One region of the Actinomadura decatromicini genome, then DNA from elsewhere that is predicted to be linked to it. Evidence: riboswitches for the same ligand, from Rfam matches in the RefSeq annotation. Region 1 holds a riboswitch; each other region holds the start of a gene.
The links. A riboswitch is a leader RNA that binds a small molecule or an ion and turns the genes downstream of it on or off. The one in region 1 is predicted to bind cyclic di-AMP.
Positions count from the first base shown of each region.

Region 1 (4,203 bases):
CGGAACTCCAGCGTGCCGGACAGGGCGGCGTCCGGGCCGATCCGGTTCAGCGGGTTCAGCATGTGCCCGGCCATGCGGACGCGCCCGTCCCGCACCTCCAGCCGCGTGACCGTGTTCGCCGGACGCAGCTCCTTCAAGGGCCGGACGTGGAAGCCGAACCCGGTCACGTCCAGGACGCGGTGGCCCAGCGACCCGCTCGGACCGCTCGCGCCCCAGAAGACCCGCCCGTCCCGCTCGACCAGCCGCGCCCGCAGCTCGGCGCGCCCGCCAGGGTCGTACTCGGCGGCGGCGAGCGCGCCCGCGTGGTCGCCCTCGCGGATCAGGTAGGCGGCGATCGCCGACAGCGGGTTCGCCTCCTCGAACACCCGCGGGTCGAGCCCGGCCAGGTACCCGCCCGCCAGATCGAGGAAGCGCGCCCGGTAGGACTCCTCGCGGTCGCGCAGTTCGCGCAGGTAGAGCATCAGATCGTGGTTGACGAACTTGACGTCCTTGGCCCGTCCGAGCGCGTGCGCGCCGCGCGCGTCGAACAGCCGGTCGATGCGGCGGTGGATCTCCAGCCGGTCGGCGAAGTTCGCGAGCTCGGCGCGCCGGTTGGAGATCGACGGGTCGAGGGTCCGCTCCCGGACCAGCCAGTTGTAGACGCGGTGCGGGATCAGCGCCGTCCGTCCGGACGCGAGGTACGCCTCGGCGGTGAACAGCAGGTCCTCGTAGTGCAGCCGCTCCACGAAACGGAGGTCGTGGTCCTCCAGGAAGCCCCGCCGGTACGCCTTGTTGGTCGAGAGCGTGTCGTAGAGGAGGTCGGGGTTGTCGTCCAGGGCCTCGTACACGGCCCTGTTCCGGTAGAGCCACGGATACCAGGGGCGGACCCGTCCCTTCACGCCCACGGGCACGTCCAGGAAGATCCGGTCGCACAGCCCCGACACGATGTCGGCGCCGGTGTCCTCGGCGGCGGCGAGGAGGTTCAGGCAGGCGTGCCGGTCCAGCAGGTCGTCGCTGTCGAGGAACATCACGTACCGGCCGGACGACGCCTCGATCCCGGTGTTGCGCGGACGCCCGCAGCCGCCCGAGTTCACCGGCAGGTGGACGGCCCTGACCCGGCCGGGATGCGCGGCGGCCAGCCGGTCGGCGATCTCGGCCGTCCCGTCGGTGCTGGCGTCGTCGACGACGACCGTCTCGACGCCGCCGAGCGACTGCGCGAGCGCGGAGCCCACCGCGCGGGGCAGCCGCCGCGCGTCGTTGTAGGCGATCACCACGACGCTGACATCGGGGCGCACGGCGACCTCTCCTTCCCACGCTCCGGCGGGACGCGGTGTCGCATTCCTTTCCAGAAACGCCGCAGTGAGGTCCAAGGGCGTTCAAAGGCTGTCAACGGTTGGCATTACCCGACTTCACCGGAGGCTCTTGGTCACTTCCCCCGGAACGCCAGAAGGAGCCCGGCCGGGGAGCCGGGCGCCTTCCTCCTGAGTGGATCAGGGGCTTCCTGAGCGGATCAGGACGCGTAGTCCGGGTAGCCGTAGCCGACCACCTGGGACTTGTCGCGGACCTTCTTCTTCACCGCGTTGTCGGTGTTGCCCTCGACAGTGGTGATCTTGCCGTTGCCGTTGTCCTTGACGACGATGCCGACGTGGTCGATCCCGCCGATGCCGCCGCTGGAGCCGTTCTTCCAGTCGAAGAACACCACCGCGCCGGGCTTGGCCTTGTGGCCCCACCGGTCGGTCTTCTTGAACCACGTGGCGTGCTGGACGGTGTAGGCGTCCCAGCCCATGTTCTTGACGCCGGTCTGGGCGCCGAGCCACGAGACGAACATGTTGCACCACTGGGCGCCCTTGTAGTCGTCGACGGAGAAGCCCCCGTCACGCTCGGCGGTCGCGGCGGCCTGCGGGGTCGACACGTACCAGTTGTGGTACTTGGTCATGCCGCCCTTGCCCTCGCGGGTGCCGATCTGCTTCTCGGCCAGCTTGATGACCTCGGAGGGCTTGACGGCGCGGGGCGCCACCTTGAAGCCCTCCGCGCGGGCGTCGGCGGCGGAGACGTTGCCCGTCCCGCCGTCGGCCTTCTCGGCGGCCTTCGCGGCCGCCGGGGACTCGGCGGCCTTGCCCTGCTGGACGACGGCCGCGGCCTGCGGGGCGTCGGCGGCGGCACGCTCGCCGGCGAGGGGGTTGAACACCGCGAGGCCGATGGCCCCGGCGAGGACCGCGCTGGCGGCGACGCCGACGGCCTTGTCCTCGGGCGTGAACCTGCTCAGGGAAAGACGATCGAAACGACCGGTCATGCAGGAAATCTCCTTACTCCCATGGCGCCTACCGGGTTAGCTGACGGATTCGGGCATGGAAGCAGCCCTACGGCGCGGCTCTCGCTCACGCCGATTCACCCCTGGAACCTGGGTCCCCGGCTCCGTTCCGGTCGTCTCGACCAGGACGGACTCGGCCTCGCACCGCGGAACGCGGTGCCGGATATTCGGATTGATCTACTGACTGATCTTGATGGGATGCAGCGCCCCTGGTCGGGTGCGCGTTCGCGGGCGGGATCCGCTCCGCGATCCTCGGCCGCGCGTGACGCGACCGGCGGCAACGCATGGGGTGCGTTGCGTGATTCGGACTGAAGGTACCAACCTTCTCAAGGAAAGCAAACCAGGCACAAAACTCCGTGGTGCCCGCTCAATGCGTCCTCAAGGATCCATCAACAGCCCATGGTGCCAGGGTGTTCCCGATCTTTCCCGGAGTGGCCGTCAGGCCCTTGTCCAGCGGGCTTACCGGCCCTCTCGCATTTGGTAAAGAACGCTTGGGCGACCCCTGCCTCGGCAAGGTCATCCGGCTCCCGGACGGCCTCCGGCCCCGGGTGGGGTGAGACGCAAGTCACACCGGGTGATCATCGCAGGTCAGAGGTGCCGTCCGTCACTCCACGTGCAGGGCGAAGAGCGTGGTGTCGTCGGCGGCGCGGTCGTGCCCCATCCGGGCCAGCACCTGGTCGAGCATCCGCTCCGGCTGCCGGGCGCAGTCCTGCAGGATGCCGGTGAGCCGGTCGATCCGCTCGTCCAGGTCGGCGTCGCGCCGCTCGACCAGCCCGTCGGTGTAGAGGAACAGCATGTCGCCGGGCAGGAGCCGCGTCGCGACCGTCATGTACTCCCATTCCGGCATCGCGCCGAGCAGCGGGTCCCGGACGGCCTCCAGCGGCACCGCCCGGTCGTCCCGGATCAGGATCGGCGGCGGGTGCCCGGCGCACGTCCACTCCAGGACGCGGCCGCGCGGCTCGAACTCGGCGACGATCGCGGTGCCCGTCGCGGGCGGCTCCATGCTGCTGACCAGGTCGTTCAGCCAGCCGACGAGCCGTCCCACCGGCTCGCCCGTGCAGGACAGGCCGAGCAGCCCGTTGCGGGTGCGGGCCATCGACGCGGCCGCGGGCAGGCCGTGCCCGGCCGCGTCGCCGATCGCGAACAGGGCCCGGCCGTTCGGCAGCCGGCGCAGCGCGAACCAGTCCCCGCCGATCCGGGCGGTGGTCTCCGCCGCCATGCTGCGGATCGCGGTGCGCAGGCCGGGGAGCTGCTCGACCTCGTCCTCGTCCGGCATGATCGCGCGGCGCAGCGTCACCGCGACGCGCCGCTCCTGCGCCATGCGCTCCTGCTGCTTCAGCATCTGCCGGCGCGTCTCGGCGAGCGCCCGCTCCACGCCGCGCCGCCGCGTGATGTCCTGCGAGACGATGTTGATCGACACCGGCAGCCCGGACTCGCCGAGGACCGGCTCGGCGAACACCCACAGGTTCCGCGGCGTCCCGTCCTTGCCGATCACCCGGTGCTCGGCCTCCACCGGCTCCCGGCGCGAGAACATCGTCTGGACGGCCTCCTCCACCAGCGGGAGGTCGTCGTCCGCCACGACCTTCGGCAGGTCGTGCGGCATGGGCGGCACCTCGTCCGGGGCGAGGCCGTAGTTGGCGAGCATCTGCGGCGTCCAGTCCGCCTCGCCGGTCGCGAGGTCCCACTCGCCGAACCCGATCAGGGCGAGCCGCTCCACCCGCTCGAGGCGCCGCGCGATCCGGTCCTCGTGGAAGTGGTAGCGCCAGGTCACGCAGACGCCGGTCGGCACCGCGACGCACCGCACGCTCATCCGGGACGATCTGGACAGCCCCCGCTGCGCGGTCGAGTAGAGAATCGAGGAGCGCTCCAGGCTGGGACCGCCCTCCAGCACCTCGACGTACTGGTCGAAGAGC
Region 1 is NZ_VSRQ01000009.1:364,505-368,707, reverse strand. Features, by position in the region: gene FXF68_RS44575 (bifunctional glycosyltransferase/CDP-glycerol:glycerophosphate glycerophosphotransferase) at 1-1,274, opposite strand, end outside; gene FXF68_RS42825 (CHAP domain-containing protein) at 1,490-2,272, opposite strand; cyclic di-AMP (ydaO/yuaA leader) riboswitch at 2,284-2,439, opposite strand; gene FXF68_RS36130 (SpoIIE family protein phosphatase) at 2,895-4,203, opposite strand, start outside.

Region 2 (4,203 bases), on a different contig from region 1:
GCCGCCGCGCGGACGCCGATCTTCGCGTCCCGGTAGCCGACGTAGTCGGCGAAGCCCTCGATCAGCCACAGCGGGGTCGTGCGGTCGCTGGCGCCGCCGGTGGCGACGTGGGTCAGCTCGTGGGTGAGCACGACGCCGCGGCCGAGCTTGTTGAGGCGGGCGAACGTGCCGGGGGAGATGACGACCCGGTCCTCGCCGCGCCCGCCGTCCGGGGACGGCGCGGCCGTCGCGAGCGCCGCGATCTGGCCGAGGCTCTGCCCGGGCCCGGCCAGCGCGGACGCGAGCGCCGCGTCCGCCGGGGCCAGCGCGACGACCCGCTGCGCCCAGTCCTTGCCGACGACGTCGCTCACCACCGGGACGGCGGCGTCGAGGCGGCGGGCGATGTCGGCGAGCCCGGTCGCGTCGCCCACCACGAGCGACGCGCGGCCCCTGACGACCGTGAGGGGGCCGCCGTCCCAGATCTCGGCGTCGTCGCGGAACCCGCGGGACGAGCCGTCGCCGACGACCGTCCAGCCGCCGGGGCGCGGGGCGAGCGACAGGTGGCGGGTGCGGGCGACGTCGCCGCGGTCGAAGCCGCGCAGCCGGTACCGGACCTCGACGCGGACGACCGCGACGCCCGCCGCGTCGTCCACCGCCTCGACGCCGGCGACGCGCTCGCGCCAGCCGTCCAGGGGGAGCTTGCGCAGGTTGCCGTACATGCGGGACTGGACGTCCTGGAACGCGGCGGGCGCGGACGCGACCGTCGCCATGAAGGCCGTCCGGTCGCCGCTCCGCACGGCGGCGGCGCGGCCCGCGAGGACGGCCGCCGCGTCGGCCGGGGCGAACGAGCGGGCCGCGCCGTCGGCGTGGGCGCGCGGCGCCGCGTGCCGGCCGGAGCGGAAGCCGAGCACGCCCCCGCCGCCCGCGAGCAGCGCGGCGGCCCCGCCCGCGCCCAGCGCGAGCGCCCGGCGGCGCGGCACGGGGCCGCCGCCGGGGCCGGGTCCGTCCTCCATGCGCGAGATCCTATGCAGCGGCGGGCCGGGAGGGCGCGGTCATGACCGGTAGTCGGGGTATCCGTAGCCGACGATGTCGTCGGCCGAGCGCGTCTTCACCCGGACGGCGTTGCCGGTGTTCCCCTCGACGGCCTCGATCGTGGTGTCGTCCACCTTCTTGATCACCATGCCGACGTGCCGGATGTCGGAGCTGTCCTTGCCGCCGCTCCAGGCGTAGAAGACGATCGCGCCCGGCCGGGGCGTGGTGCCCCACCGGCCGTTCTGCTGGAACCAGCGGGCGTGGGCGACGGTCCAGGCGTCGCTGCCCATCCCGGCGGTGAAGCCGAGCCGCTCGCCGACCCAGGAGATGAACATGTCGCACCAGTTCGCGTCGCCGTAGCCGTCGAGGGAGCCGCCGTCGCGGGCGAGCGTCTCCTGCGCGCGGGACGTGCCCATGTACCACTTCTGGAACTTGGTCTCGCCGCCCGCGTCCTCGGCGACGCCGACCTGCGAGCGGGCGAGCGCGATGGCCTCGGCCGCCGTCGGCCGCTCCGGCTCCGGCGTCTTCTCGGATGCCTGCGGCTCCGGCTCGTCCAGCCGCGGACGGTTGCTCGACGACGCTTCGGGCTGCGTCTTGGAACGTTCCTTCTTGGTGGCCCTGGACGACGGCCGGGACGTCTCGGACGACGCCGTCCGCACGTCCTTCCGGCCGCTCACGGCGGCGGCGGTGGCGCTCGCCGGGGCCGCGTCGCCGGACGTCAGGACGGACGCCTGCGCGGTCGCCGCGGCGGCGCCGAGCACGGCGGCGCCGGCGATCACGCCGCCGGTCGTCCGCCAGGTCAGGGAGAGGGGGGACGGCTTGCGGTGCCGTCCGGAGGTCTTCTTGCGGTGCGCGCCTGGCACGGGGGGATCTCCTCGGCTTCCGGTCCGTCCGCCTGGTCGGCCGCCCGGATCGGCGGCGCGCGGGCGCGGACGGGGGACTCCGGGCGAGCGGGGGCGCCAGCGCGGAGCACGGGGATGGTCACAGCGAGAGGGCAGAAAAAAAGGAGGGCAGGGGAAAGGGAGGGCGCGGCCGCGCGGAGGCGGCCACGCCCCAGGTGACGCTGCGGGTCTCACTCCTCTTCTTCCAAGACGCCTACCGGGTTAGCTGACGGGTTCGGGCGTGGAAGTGGCCCTACGGCGGACTCTCACCGACGTGCGGGAGAGGGCCGCCGATTCACCCCGGTGCCGGAATGCCCGTCCGGGAGGGTGTCCCGGACTCCGGCGGACGTGGGTCCCCGGTTCCGCGCTGGGCGGACTCGGCGCTGCCGCTGCGATCCTGGGGGCGAGATGGGGCCCGGCGCGGGACCTGTCTCCCGCGTGCGAACGAGCGGCGCCTGATGGTGGGCGGACGGCGGCCCGTCGCCGGGGACCGTCCTCGCCCGACCCCTCGGGTCCGCCGCGGGCGGCGCGCTCAGCGCCATGCTCGCGTGAGGCGCGCGTGCGGCGGGTGGGGGGCGCGGTCTGTGCAGACCGGTGCGGCGCCGTGCGGGCGCCGCGCGGACGGCGCGTGGAGCGCGCCGCCGGGGGGAGGCGGCGCGTGGCTCGCACCGCCGGCACGCGGCCGGAAGCGCCGCGTGCGGCCGCGGCGCCTGGTGGGCGTCGCGGGTCCATGGCGCCTGGCGGGCGCCGTGAATGGGGTACAAGGTACCAAAGCCCCAAGAGAAGGCAAACCCCCACAAAATCAACAACGGACCAGGTCAGACCTGGTCCGTTGTGGAAGTCGCCCTGCGAAGGGCGTCGCGCGCGCGTCAGGGGCGCCCGGCGCCGTAGTAGTTGCTCGCGTAGTAGCTGGAGTTGATGCTCACGACCGTCACGACCTTGCCGGTGCTCGGGGCGTGGATCATCTGGCCGTTGCCGACGTACATGCCGACGTGGCTGAGCCCGCTGAAGAACACGAGGTCGCCCGGCTGGAGGTCGGACTTCGCGACCCGCTTCGTGGCGGCCCACTGGGAGTTGGTGGTGCGGGTGATGTTGACGCCCGCCGCCGCCCACGCCTTCATGGTGAGGCCGGAGCAGTCGTAGGAGTTCGGCCCCGTCGCGCCCCAGGCGTACGGCTTGCGCTGCTGCGCGTAGGCGAACTGGAGCGCCAGCCGCGCCGGGCCGCTGGCCGGGCCGGTGTAGGTGCCGCCGACGCCGCCGCCTCCGCCGGACGACGACCCGCCGCCGAGCTTCGCCAGCAGCTTCTTCTGCTTGTCGACCTCGAGCTGGAGCTTGCGCTTCTGGTCCTGCAGCTCCTTGTTCTTGGCCTTCACGTCGTCGTACGCGGTCTTGGCCTGCGCCTCCTCGCGGCGGAGCCGCTGCGCGGTGGCGAGGAACTGGGTGAGCTGCGAGTTGCGCTCGTGCGACAGGTGCGAGAAGACGGCCGCCTGGTCGAGGATGGCCTGCGGGTCCTTGCTCCCGACGAAGCCGGTCACGTCGGCCGAGTCGCCGTTCTTGTAGGCGGTGGCCGCCATCTGGGCGATCTTGGAGCGCTGCTCCTCGAACGCCGCCTGCTCCTGCGCGCTCGACTTCCTCGCGCCGTCGTACTTCTTCTTGGCGATCTTCAGCTTCTCGTTGAGCTGGTTGTACTGCTCGACCTTGTGGTCCATCTGCTCGTTGAGCCGGTCGAGCTTCTTCTGCACCTGCGCCCTGGTCGGCTTGGGCTCGGCGTGCGCCAGCACCGGGGGGTAGGCCAGGGAGGCGGTCACGGTCAGGCAGACCACCGCCGCCAAGCGGCGGGATGTGCTCCTGCTCGCCGTGCCCCCGCTCCGGTCACGCCGGTGCGCCGGTGCCCCGATGAGTTCATTGGCCACGATCGGTTTCGCCCCTCTCGTCCACGACGTCAGCGGACGACATTAGCGAGGGGCAACAACCGTCACAACCGATTCGTCGCAGTTCAATTGACATTTGCGCAGATCGTCCACTATTTGTGACCTCATGATCACGAAGGGCGAAGCATCCCTTATCACAGCCTTATGGGCACCTTATGGACGGTCCGGTGCGGCTCGTCCCGTGTCGCGGCGCGGCGGCCCTAGGAGCGGCCGAGGCGGCGCAGCAGCAACGTGGACGGGCACGGCCGCGCCCCGGCCCGGCGGGCGGCGTCCGCGACCTCCCGGTCGGACGACACCACCACCACGGCCCGTCCCGGCGGCTCCGCCCGCACGAGGTCGCCGATCAGCTCGTCCGCGGTCTGGCCCGGGCGGCTGAACAG
Region 2 is NZ_VSRQ01000004.1:351,391-355,593, reverse strand. Features, by position in the region: gene FXF68_RS20110 (hypothetical protein) at 1-992, opposite strand, end outside; gene FXF68_RS20105 (CHAP domain-containing protein) at 1,032-1,874, opposite strand; cyclic di-AMP (ydaO/yuaA leader) riboswitch at 2,088-2,285, opposite strand; gene FXF68_RS20100 (C40 family peptidase) at 2,762-3,700, opposite strand; gene FXF68_RS20095 (NYN domain-containing protein) at 4,024-4,203, opposite strand, start outside.
Region 2: it holds a riboswitch for cyclic di-AMP, as region 1 does, so the genes downstream of both, FXF68_RS20105 (CHAP domain-containing protein) here and FXF68_RS42825 (CHAP domain-containing protein) in region 1, are expected to answer to the same signal.

Region 3 (4,203 bases), on a different contig from region 1:
TCCGGCTGACGCCGCGCCGGGGTTCCGCCGCCGGACGCGTGGCGGACGGATAATGCGAAGGGGAATGACGGACCGGCGTGGCATGCTGATCCGCGTGGAGCCCGACACCAAGGAGTCACAGACGACCACAGAGCCGGAGATCACCATTCGGGTGGCCGACGAACTGCTGATGTTCCTGCCCGCCGTCCGCCGCGCGCCGGTGAACCGCGTGGCCTGCGACGGCACGTCCACGCTGGGGCATCTGGTGGAGTCGCTCGGCGTCCCGCTGCCGGAGGCCGGTCCGATGACCGTCGGCGGCGAGCCCGCGGGGCCGTCCACCCGTCCGGCGCCGGGCGACGAGGTGGGGGTGGCGGCGGTGCCGCGGCCGCAGGCCGTCCCGCTGGAGCCGGGGCAGGTCGCGCCGCGCTTCCTGCTCGACGTCCACCTCGGCACGCTCGCCCGCCGGATGCGCCTGCTCGGCCTCGACACCGCTTACCACAACGACATGGACGACCCGGCGCTCGTCGTCCAGGCGAACGAGGAGCGCCGCGTCCTCCTCACCCAGGACCGCGGGCTGCTGCGCCGCCGGGCGCTGTGGTTCGGCGCGTACGTGCGCGGCTCCCGACCGGACGACCAGCTGCGCGACCTGCTCGACCGGTTCGCCCCGGTCCAGCGCCCGTGGACGCGGTGCACGGCGTGCAACGGGGAGCTCGTCCCGGTCGCCAAGGAGGAGATCGAGAGCGCCCTCCAGGCGGGCACCCGCCGCAGCTACGACGTCTACGGCCGCTGCTCGGACTGCGGCAAGATCTACTGGCGCGGCGCGCACGGCGACCACCTGGAGCGGATCGTCCGCGAGGCCCGCGCCTACGCCGCCGCGTCCGAAGCCGCCGCCGCGTCCGCCGCCGGAACCGCGTCCGGGGCCGGGCGGTGACCGCCGTGATCGTCGTCGTGGGCGCGGCGATCGTCTCCGGCGGGCGGCTGCTGACCGCGCAGCGGGCCGAGCCGCCGCACATGGCGGGCGGCTGGGAGCTGCCGGGCGGCAAGGTCGACCCGGGGGAGTCCGACGAGGACGCGCTGGTCCGCGAGTGCCACGAGGAGCTGGCGGTCAAGGTGCGGCTGGAGCGCCGGGTCGGCGGCGACTGGCGGCTCAGCGACCGCGCCCTCCTCAGGGTGTGGACGGCCCGTCTCGTCGAGGGCGAGCCGCGCGCCCTGGAGCACCTCGCGCTGCGCTGGCTGGCGCTCGCCGAGCTGTACGAGGTCGACTGGCTCCCGGGCGACCGCCCGGTGATCGACGTCCTCGCGGCCGACGCCGCCGCCTACGGCCTCGGCGTCGCCTCGGGACAGGGAGAGTGACGGGGGCTTCCTGCCGCGCCGCAGGAAGCCCCCGACGTCTCATCCCTCGATGACGCCCGCGTCCGCTCAGGAGATGCGGTTGGCGCCCGCGAAGTCGGACCGGTCGGACAGTTTGGAGATCTTCACCACATCGCCGGTCTGCGGTGCGTGCAGGAACTTGCCGTCGCCGAGGTAGATCCCCATGTGGTGCAGGCTGCCGCCGAAGTACACGAGGTCGCCGGAGCGCAGCTCGCTCCGCGAGACCTTGGTCCCCAGCGCGAACAGGTCGCCGGTGTAGTGCGGCAGGCCGGGCTTGCCGACCTGGGTGTAGGCCCAGACGACGAGGCCGGAGCAGTCGAAGCCGCTCGGTCCGGCGGCGGCCCACACGTACGGCGAGCCGATCTTGGTGAGCGCCTTGCGGGCCATCTTCGCGGGCAGTCCCGAGCCCTTGACGGTCGCGCTCAGGCCGGTGTGCGGGTCGCGGACGTGCGTGGTGGACAGCTTGTCGAGCCGCTTCATCACCTCGGCGACCTTGCCGCGGGCGGCGGCGCGGGCCTGCTTGGCGTCCTCGGCCGCCTTCTTGACCTGCGCGGTCTTGGCCTCAGCCGACCGCTGCGCCGACTCGGCCTGGCCGATCTGCTTCTGCAGCGCCTGCACGGCCGCGGCCTGGTTCTGCGCGAGGTAGGCGCGGTCGGACAGGCCGTCCGGGGAGCCGCTCGAACCGAAGATCGCGTCGGGCGCGCCGGTCATGTAGTTCGCCGCGGCCAGCTGCCCGAGCCGTTCCCGGGCGGGCGCGGCGGCGGCCCGCAGCCGCGCGGCCTCGGCGGCGGCGGCGCGCTGCGCCTGCATCGCCTTGCCCAGGTCGACGCGGGTCTTGTTGTACTTCTCGGTGAGGATCTCGGCCTCTTCGTTCAGCGCGTCGAGGCTCTTGCGGAGCCCCTGCTCCGTCGTCGGCGTGGGGCTCGGGGTCGCGGCGGCGGTGAGCGCGGCCACGGGCGCGGCGTGGGCGGCGACGGGAGCGGCGGCGCCGAGGCCGATGACGAGCAGTGCGGCGGTGGCGGCGGGCGTGAGCCGCCGCCGATGCGGAGCCGGTGTCAAACCGGTGTTCTCCTCTCCTCGCGCGCCTACCGGGTTAGCTGACGGGTTCGGGCCAGGAGTCGCCCTACGGCGCGCCCTCGCGGGGCGCGCCGATTCACCCCGGGGGGTTGGGTCCCCGGTTCTCCCGGCGTACGGGAGATTCGGCGCTCCGGCCGCAGCCCCGGGGGGTGGGACTCCGGACGGCCGGATCTCGGGCAGATTACAAAGGATCGGCAAAGTTGGCGAATCGGCCCCGCCGCCGCGGGCCGGTCCGGACGCCCGCGCGGGCCGGCGCCGGACGGCCGCGCGGCTCGTCCGCCGGGGCGGGTCGCGCGCGCGGGGAAGTAGAATAGGTGGCTGCCGCCGTTTGCGGTGAATCCCGAACTCTCACGCAAGGCGAACCCGCATGCCCATTTCCACGCGCGACGACCTTCGGAACGTCGCGATCGTCGCCCACGTCGACCACGGCAAGACGACGCTGGTCGACGCCATGCTCTGGCAGTCCGGCGCCTTCCGCGAGAACCAGGACGTCGACGACCGGGTGCTCGACTCCAACGACCTGGAGCGCGAGAAGGGGATCACGATCCTCGCGAAGAACACCGCCGTCCGGCACAACGGGCTGACCATCAACATCATCGACACGCCGGGCCACGCCGACTTCGGCGGCGAGGTCGAGCGCGGGCTGTCCATGGTGGACGGCGTCGTCCTGCTGGTGGACGCCAGCGAGGGCCCCCTCCCGCAGACCCGGTTCGTCCTGCGCAAGGCGCTCGAGGCGAAGCTCCCGGTGATCCTCGTGGTCAACAAGACCGACCGCCCGGACGCCCGCATCGACGAGGTCGTCGACGAGACGTACGAGCTGTTCATGGACCTCGACGCCGACGAGGAGCAGATCGACTTCCCGATCGTGTACGCCTCCGGCCGCGCCGGCCGCGCCTCGCTCGACAAGCCCGCCGACGGCGAGATGCCGGGCAGCGAAGACCTGGAACCGCTGTTCAAGGTCATCACCGAGACGATCCCGGCGCCGTCCTACGACCCGGACGCGCCGCTCCAGGCGCACGTCACGAACCTGGACGCGTCCAGCTACCTCGGCCGGATCGCGCTCTGCCGCGTGCACGCCGGGACGATCAAGAAGGGCCAGCAGGTCGCCTGGTTCCGGCACGACGGCAGCGTCGAGCGCGTCAAGATCACCGAGCTGCTGATGACGGACGCGCTCGCCCGCAAGCCCGCCGAGGCGGCGGGGCCGGGCGACATCATCGCGATCTCCGGCATCCCCGACATCATGATCGGCGACACCATCGCCGACCCGGACGACCCGCGCCCGCTCCCGCTGATCACCGTGGACGAGCCCGCGATCTCCATGACGATCGGCACCAACACCGGTCCGATGGCGGGACGCGAGAAGGGCACCAAGGTCACCGCCCGCATGGTCAAGGACCGGCTCGACCGGGAGCTCGTCGGCAACGTGTCGATCAGGGTGCTGCCGACCGAGCGTCCGGACGCCTGGGAGGTGCAGGGCCGCGGCGAGCTGGCCCTCGCGATCCTGGTCGAGAACATGCGCCGCGAGGGCTACGAGCTGACCGTCGGCAAGCCGCAGGTCGTCGCGAAGACGATCGACGGGAAGAAGCACGAGCCGGTCGAGCGGCTCACCGTCGACATCCCCGAGGAGCACCTCGGCGCCGTCACGCAGCTCCTCGCCGTCCGCAAGGGCCGCATGGAGCAGATGACGAACCACGGCACCGGCTGGATCCGGATGGAGTTCCTCGTCCCGGCGCGCGGCCTGATCGGGTTCCGCACCGAGTTCATGACCGAGACGCG
Region 3 is NZ_VSRQ01000003.1:434,975-439,177, reverse strand. Features, by position in the region: gene FXF68_RS15810 (amidohydrolase family protein) at 1-9, shown strand, start outside; gene FXF68_RS15805 (Mut7-C RNAse domain-containing protein) at 83-910, shown strand; gene FXF68_RS15800 ((deoxy)nucleoside triphosphate pyrophosphohydrolase) at 907-1,332, shown strand; gene FXF68_RS15795 (C40 family peptidase) at 1,399-2,409, opposite strand; cyclic di-AMP (ydaO/yuaA leader) riboswitch at 2,417-2,565, opposite strand; gene typA (translational GTPase TypA) at 2,795-4,203, shown strand, end outside.
Region 3: it holds a riboswitch for cyclic di-AMP, as region 1 does, so the genes downstream of both, FXF68_RS15795 (C40 family peptidase) here and FXF68_RS42825 (CHAP domain-containing protein) in region 1, are expected to answer to the same signal.

Region 4 (4,203 bases), on a different contig from region 1:
GGCCTTGTCGAGGCTCGCGTTGTCCGGCCAGCTGTTCAGGGGCGCGAAGCGCTGCTGCCCGGACCCGGCGCCGCCGCGCCCGTCGCTGACCCGGTAGGTGCCCGCGCTGTGCCACGCCATCCGGATGATGAACGGGCCGTAGTTGCCGAAGTCGGCGGGCCACCAGTCCTGCGAGGTGGTGAGCGCCTCCGCGATGTCGCGCTTCACGGCGGGCAGGTCCAGCGTCTGGAACGCCGCCCGGTAGTCGAAGTCCGCGCCGAGCGGGTTCGTCACGGCGGTGTTCTTCGCGAGGATCTTCAGGTTGAGCCGGTCCGGCCACCAGCCGCGGTTGCCGCCGCCCTGGGTCGGATGCGGGGCGCGCGTGTGCGCGACCGGGCAGCCGCCCTCGCCTGCCGCGTTCGTGTCGTAGGCGATTGTTTCCTTGTTCTCTGACATGTGTGGTTCCCTCCCAGGGCACTGCGGGGGTGGATGCAGGAACTCTCTAGGTTGCGGAGCAGGTGGGGCACAGGCCCCAGTAGATGACCTCGGCCTCGTCGATCGCGTAGCCGCTGTCGTCGGACGCGGTGAGGCACGGCGCCTCGCCGACGGCGCAGTCGGCGTCGGCGATGGCGCCGCAGGACCGGCAGACGACGTGGTGGTGGTTGTCCCCGACCCGCGACTCGTACCGGGCCACGTGGCCGGACGGCTGGATCCGCCGTACCAGCCCCGCCGCCGTCAGCGCGTGCAGCGAGTCGTAGACGGCCTGGTGGGACACCTTCGGCAGGTCGTGCCGGACGGCGCCGATGATCGAGTCCGTGTCCGCGTGCGGGTGGGCGTGGACCGCTCTCAGTACCGCCACCCGCGGACGGGTCACCCGCAGAGCCGCCCCGCGAAGGAGCCGCTCGTACTCCGAGATCGTGGTCACGCAGACAGGCTGGACCATTTTCTTGAATGAGTCAAGATTTCGCGCGAACTCGCCGTGGAACGCCGGGTACCGTGCAGGCATGCTTGCCGAACCGGCGCCGGCCCTCACCGATCTCGCGCTCGGCCTGGTCACCGTCGCGCTGGCGGCGCGGCTGGGGCGCACCGGCGCGCACCGGCACTGGCGCACGTCGTTCTGGTGGGCGGGTGCGGCGGCGCTCGCCGGGTTCGTCCACCACGGGTTCGTGAAGTACTCGGCCGCGCTGGACGGGCCGAGCTGGGCCGTGATCAGCGCGATGGTCGTCGTCGCGGTGTCCTACCTGCTGGCCGGGACGGTCGCCGAGGTGCTCGGCCCCCGCCACGGCCGGACGTTCTGGCTGCTGCGCTCGATCGGGATCGGCGCGTACGCCGTCCTCGCGGTCACCGGGCACGCGGGCGTCACCGCGCTGCTGGCCTGCGAGAGCCTGACGATGGTCTGCATCCTCGCGCTGTGGGGGCGGGCCGCCGTCCGGCGCCATCCGATGGCCGGGCCGATGATCGCCGCGCTGGCGGCGAGCGGCGCCGCGGCGGCGGCGAAGGCGATCGACCCGGACGTCACCGGCCGCGTCGGCCTGGACCCGACGTCGGTCTACCACCTCGCCCAGATCGCCGGGATGGCGCTGCTCTATCTCGCGGTCAGCGCGCCGCGTACGGAGGGGCGCGAGGCGCGCCGGGTGCCCGGCCTGCCGGACGTACCGTCCGCCCGCTGACGCCCGGCCCGGCCGGCGTCCCAGGCCGCGACCCAGTTGAACTGGGTCGATAAAGATTTTGTCGTAGTTTGCCTTCTTTTGAGGCTTTGCGTTAGCTTGTCGCTCTCAAGGCGCCCTCCAGGCGCTCTTGGCCCTCGTGTCCCACCGGACACGCGAGCCCCATCCGGCACGGCCCCCGAGGCGGGCCGGTCGCATCGGGCCACAACTCAAACGCCGCTCTTTCGCACGCGGGACACCGGGTCCCGCGTAGGGGCCCCATCGCGCCCCGGTGGATCGCAGCGGCATCGCCGAGTCCGCCTTCGCGCGGAGCCGGGGACCCACATCCTCGCACTGGGGTGAGTCGGCCTGTCCGCAGGCCGTAGGGCGACTTCCACGTCCGAACCCGTCAGCTAACCCGGCAGGCGAATTGGAAGAAGGAGCCCCCTTGAACGGCAAGCACGGCAAGAACCGTAACCCCCTGCACAAATTCCGTGACACTCTGAACACGACGCCCCGCATCATGGGCGCGGTCGTCGGTCTCGCCGCCTTCGGCGTGATCGCGGGAACCGCGCAGGCTGGGGTGTTCGACTCCGAGTCCGCGCAGTCGGCCGCCGCGGTGGCGACCGTCCCCGGCGGCAAGGCGGACGGCGGCGAGCCGGGCCGCACGTCCTCCCACCGCGGGAAGGCGGACCGGAAGAAGTCCGATTCCACGACGTCCGAGAGCAGGGCGTCCGAAAGCAGGACCACCGACTCGAAGTCCAAGCGGGACAGGGTCATCGAGCTGGCGAAGTCGTGGCGCCCCGGCACCGACGAGCGCGTCCGCTACAGCCAGACCAACAGCTACCAGGGCTACCGCACCGACTGTTCGGGATACGTCGCCATGACGCTCGGGCTCGCGAAGCCCGGCCCGAACACCGTCGGCCTGACGTCGTCGCGCTACACCGAGCGCATCACGATGTCCGAGCTGAAGAAGGGCGACCTCGTGATGGACGCCCAGGGCACCAACACCACCCGGCACGTCGTCATCTTCGAGAAGTGGGCGAACGACGACCACACGTCCTACTGGGCGTACGAGCAGCGCGGCCGGTACGGCACCGACTACCGGACGCGCGACTACGGCCTGAACGCGGGCAGCGAGTACAAGGCGTACCGTCCGAAGAACCTCTGACGCGACCGCGCCCCTATGACGAGGGCCCGGCCCGGGACGACCCCCGGCCGGGCCCTTTCCATGGCGCCTTTCCATGCCCCGCCCACCCCGAGTCGGCCAAGGGACGGGCAAGTTCCGGCCGGACGCCAGCGGTCGCCTTGCACCCCGGCACGGCCCTCCTAGAGTCCGCTGACATGGGGAGATGCTGGAAGATCACCGCCGTGGTCGCGGGCACGGCCGCCGTGGCGGCCGGGGCCGCCTGGCCCGCGGCGGCCACCGGGACGGCCACCGGGAGGACGCCGTCCGAGCCCGCCCGGAACGGCTGGAGGCTGGTCGATCAGGAGGGCTTCGACCGCCCGCTGCGCGTCGACGGGGCGCCGTGGCGCCTCGACCCGCAGGGTCCGCGCAGCCCGTGGAACGTGGACGCGTTCGACGACGACGGCGAAGCCTGGAAGAAGATCAGCGGGCCGCTGTTCGCGCGGGAGCTCGCGACGCTGAACGTGTTCCGCAAGCGCGTCGCGTTCGGCCGGAACGGGTGGCTGACCGCCGAGGTCGCCGCCGTCGACAAGGACCGCGACGGCCGTCCCGACTCGCGTCCCGGGCTGTCGACGAAGACCCTGCCGGACGGCCGCAAGGTCGGGCGGATCTCGGAGCCGAGCTGGGACGCGGGCGTCCTCATCCGCCCCACCCGCCCGCTCCCCCGCCACTACCGCGTGGAGATGACGCTGCGCGGCATCGACTTCGGCGGGAAACGGAACGGCACGTTCGACTACGACGGCCGCCACAACGGCTATACGAAGGAGCCGTGCAAGACCCGCTATCCCTGGACGTTCCAAGGCGCGCTGCCCGGCAAGAAGCGCTGCGACTACCCGGACGTGACGCGCGAGAACGGCTTCTACTACCTGACGGTCCTCGACTACGCGACCCCCGCGCCGCACGGCAACCCGGGCATCCACTTCCGCCGCAAGGTGATCATGGACGGCTACTACAGCGACGACGCGCGCTGGAAGAACGCCGGCACCTGCGACCCGAAGACCGGCCGGATCTACCGCACCTTCGACGGGACCTTCAACGGCGTGAACGCGCTGTTCCCGCGCGGCGACCTGTTCCGCGAGACGGCGAACAACAACGTCAGCAACGAGTACTACATCAAGACCAGGTGCGGAAACGTCTCGATGGACAAGCCGTACGGGCCCGGCGACCGGTTCGAGGGACATCTCACCAGCGCCGAGATCCGGCCGGAACTGCTGCCGAAGGCCGCCTACCGGTTCGCCGTGGAACGGGACCGCACCGGGTACACGCTCGAAATGAGCGGGCCGTTCCGGCACATCGGGCAGGCGACGCTGCGCGTCCACCACGACTTCGTGGAGAACGGGCGTCCGATCTGGCATTACAACCAGACGCCCGAGGAGTACGACGGGCGGTTCG
Region 4 is NZ_VSRQ01000005.1:246,801-251,003, reverse strand. Features, by position in the region: gene katG (catalase/peroxidase HPI) at 1-435, opposite strand, end outside; gene FXF68_RS23880 (Fur family transcriptional regulator) at 482-904, opposite strand; gene FXF68_RS23875 (DUF6962 family protein) at 984-1,649, shown strand; cyclic di-AMP (ydaO/yuaA leader) riboswitch at 1,925-2,067, shown strand; gene FXF68_RS23870 (NlpC/P60 family protein) at 2,074-2,796, shown strand; gene FXF68_RS23865 (hypothetical protein) at 2,970-4,203, shown strand, end outside.
Region 4: it holds a riboswitch for cyclic di-AMP, as region 1 does, so the genes downstream of both, FXF68_RS23870 (NlpC/P60 family protein) here and FXF68_RS42825 (CHAP domain-containing protein) in region 1, are expected to answer to the same signal.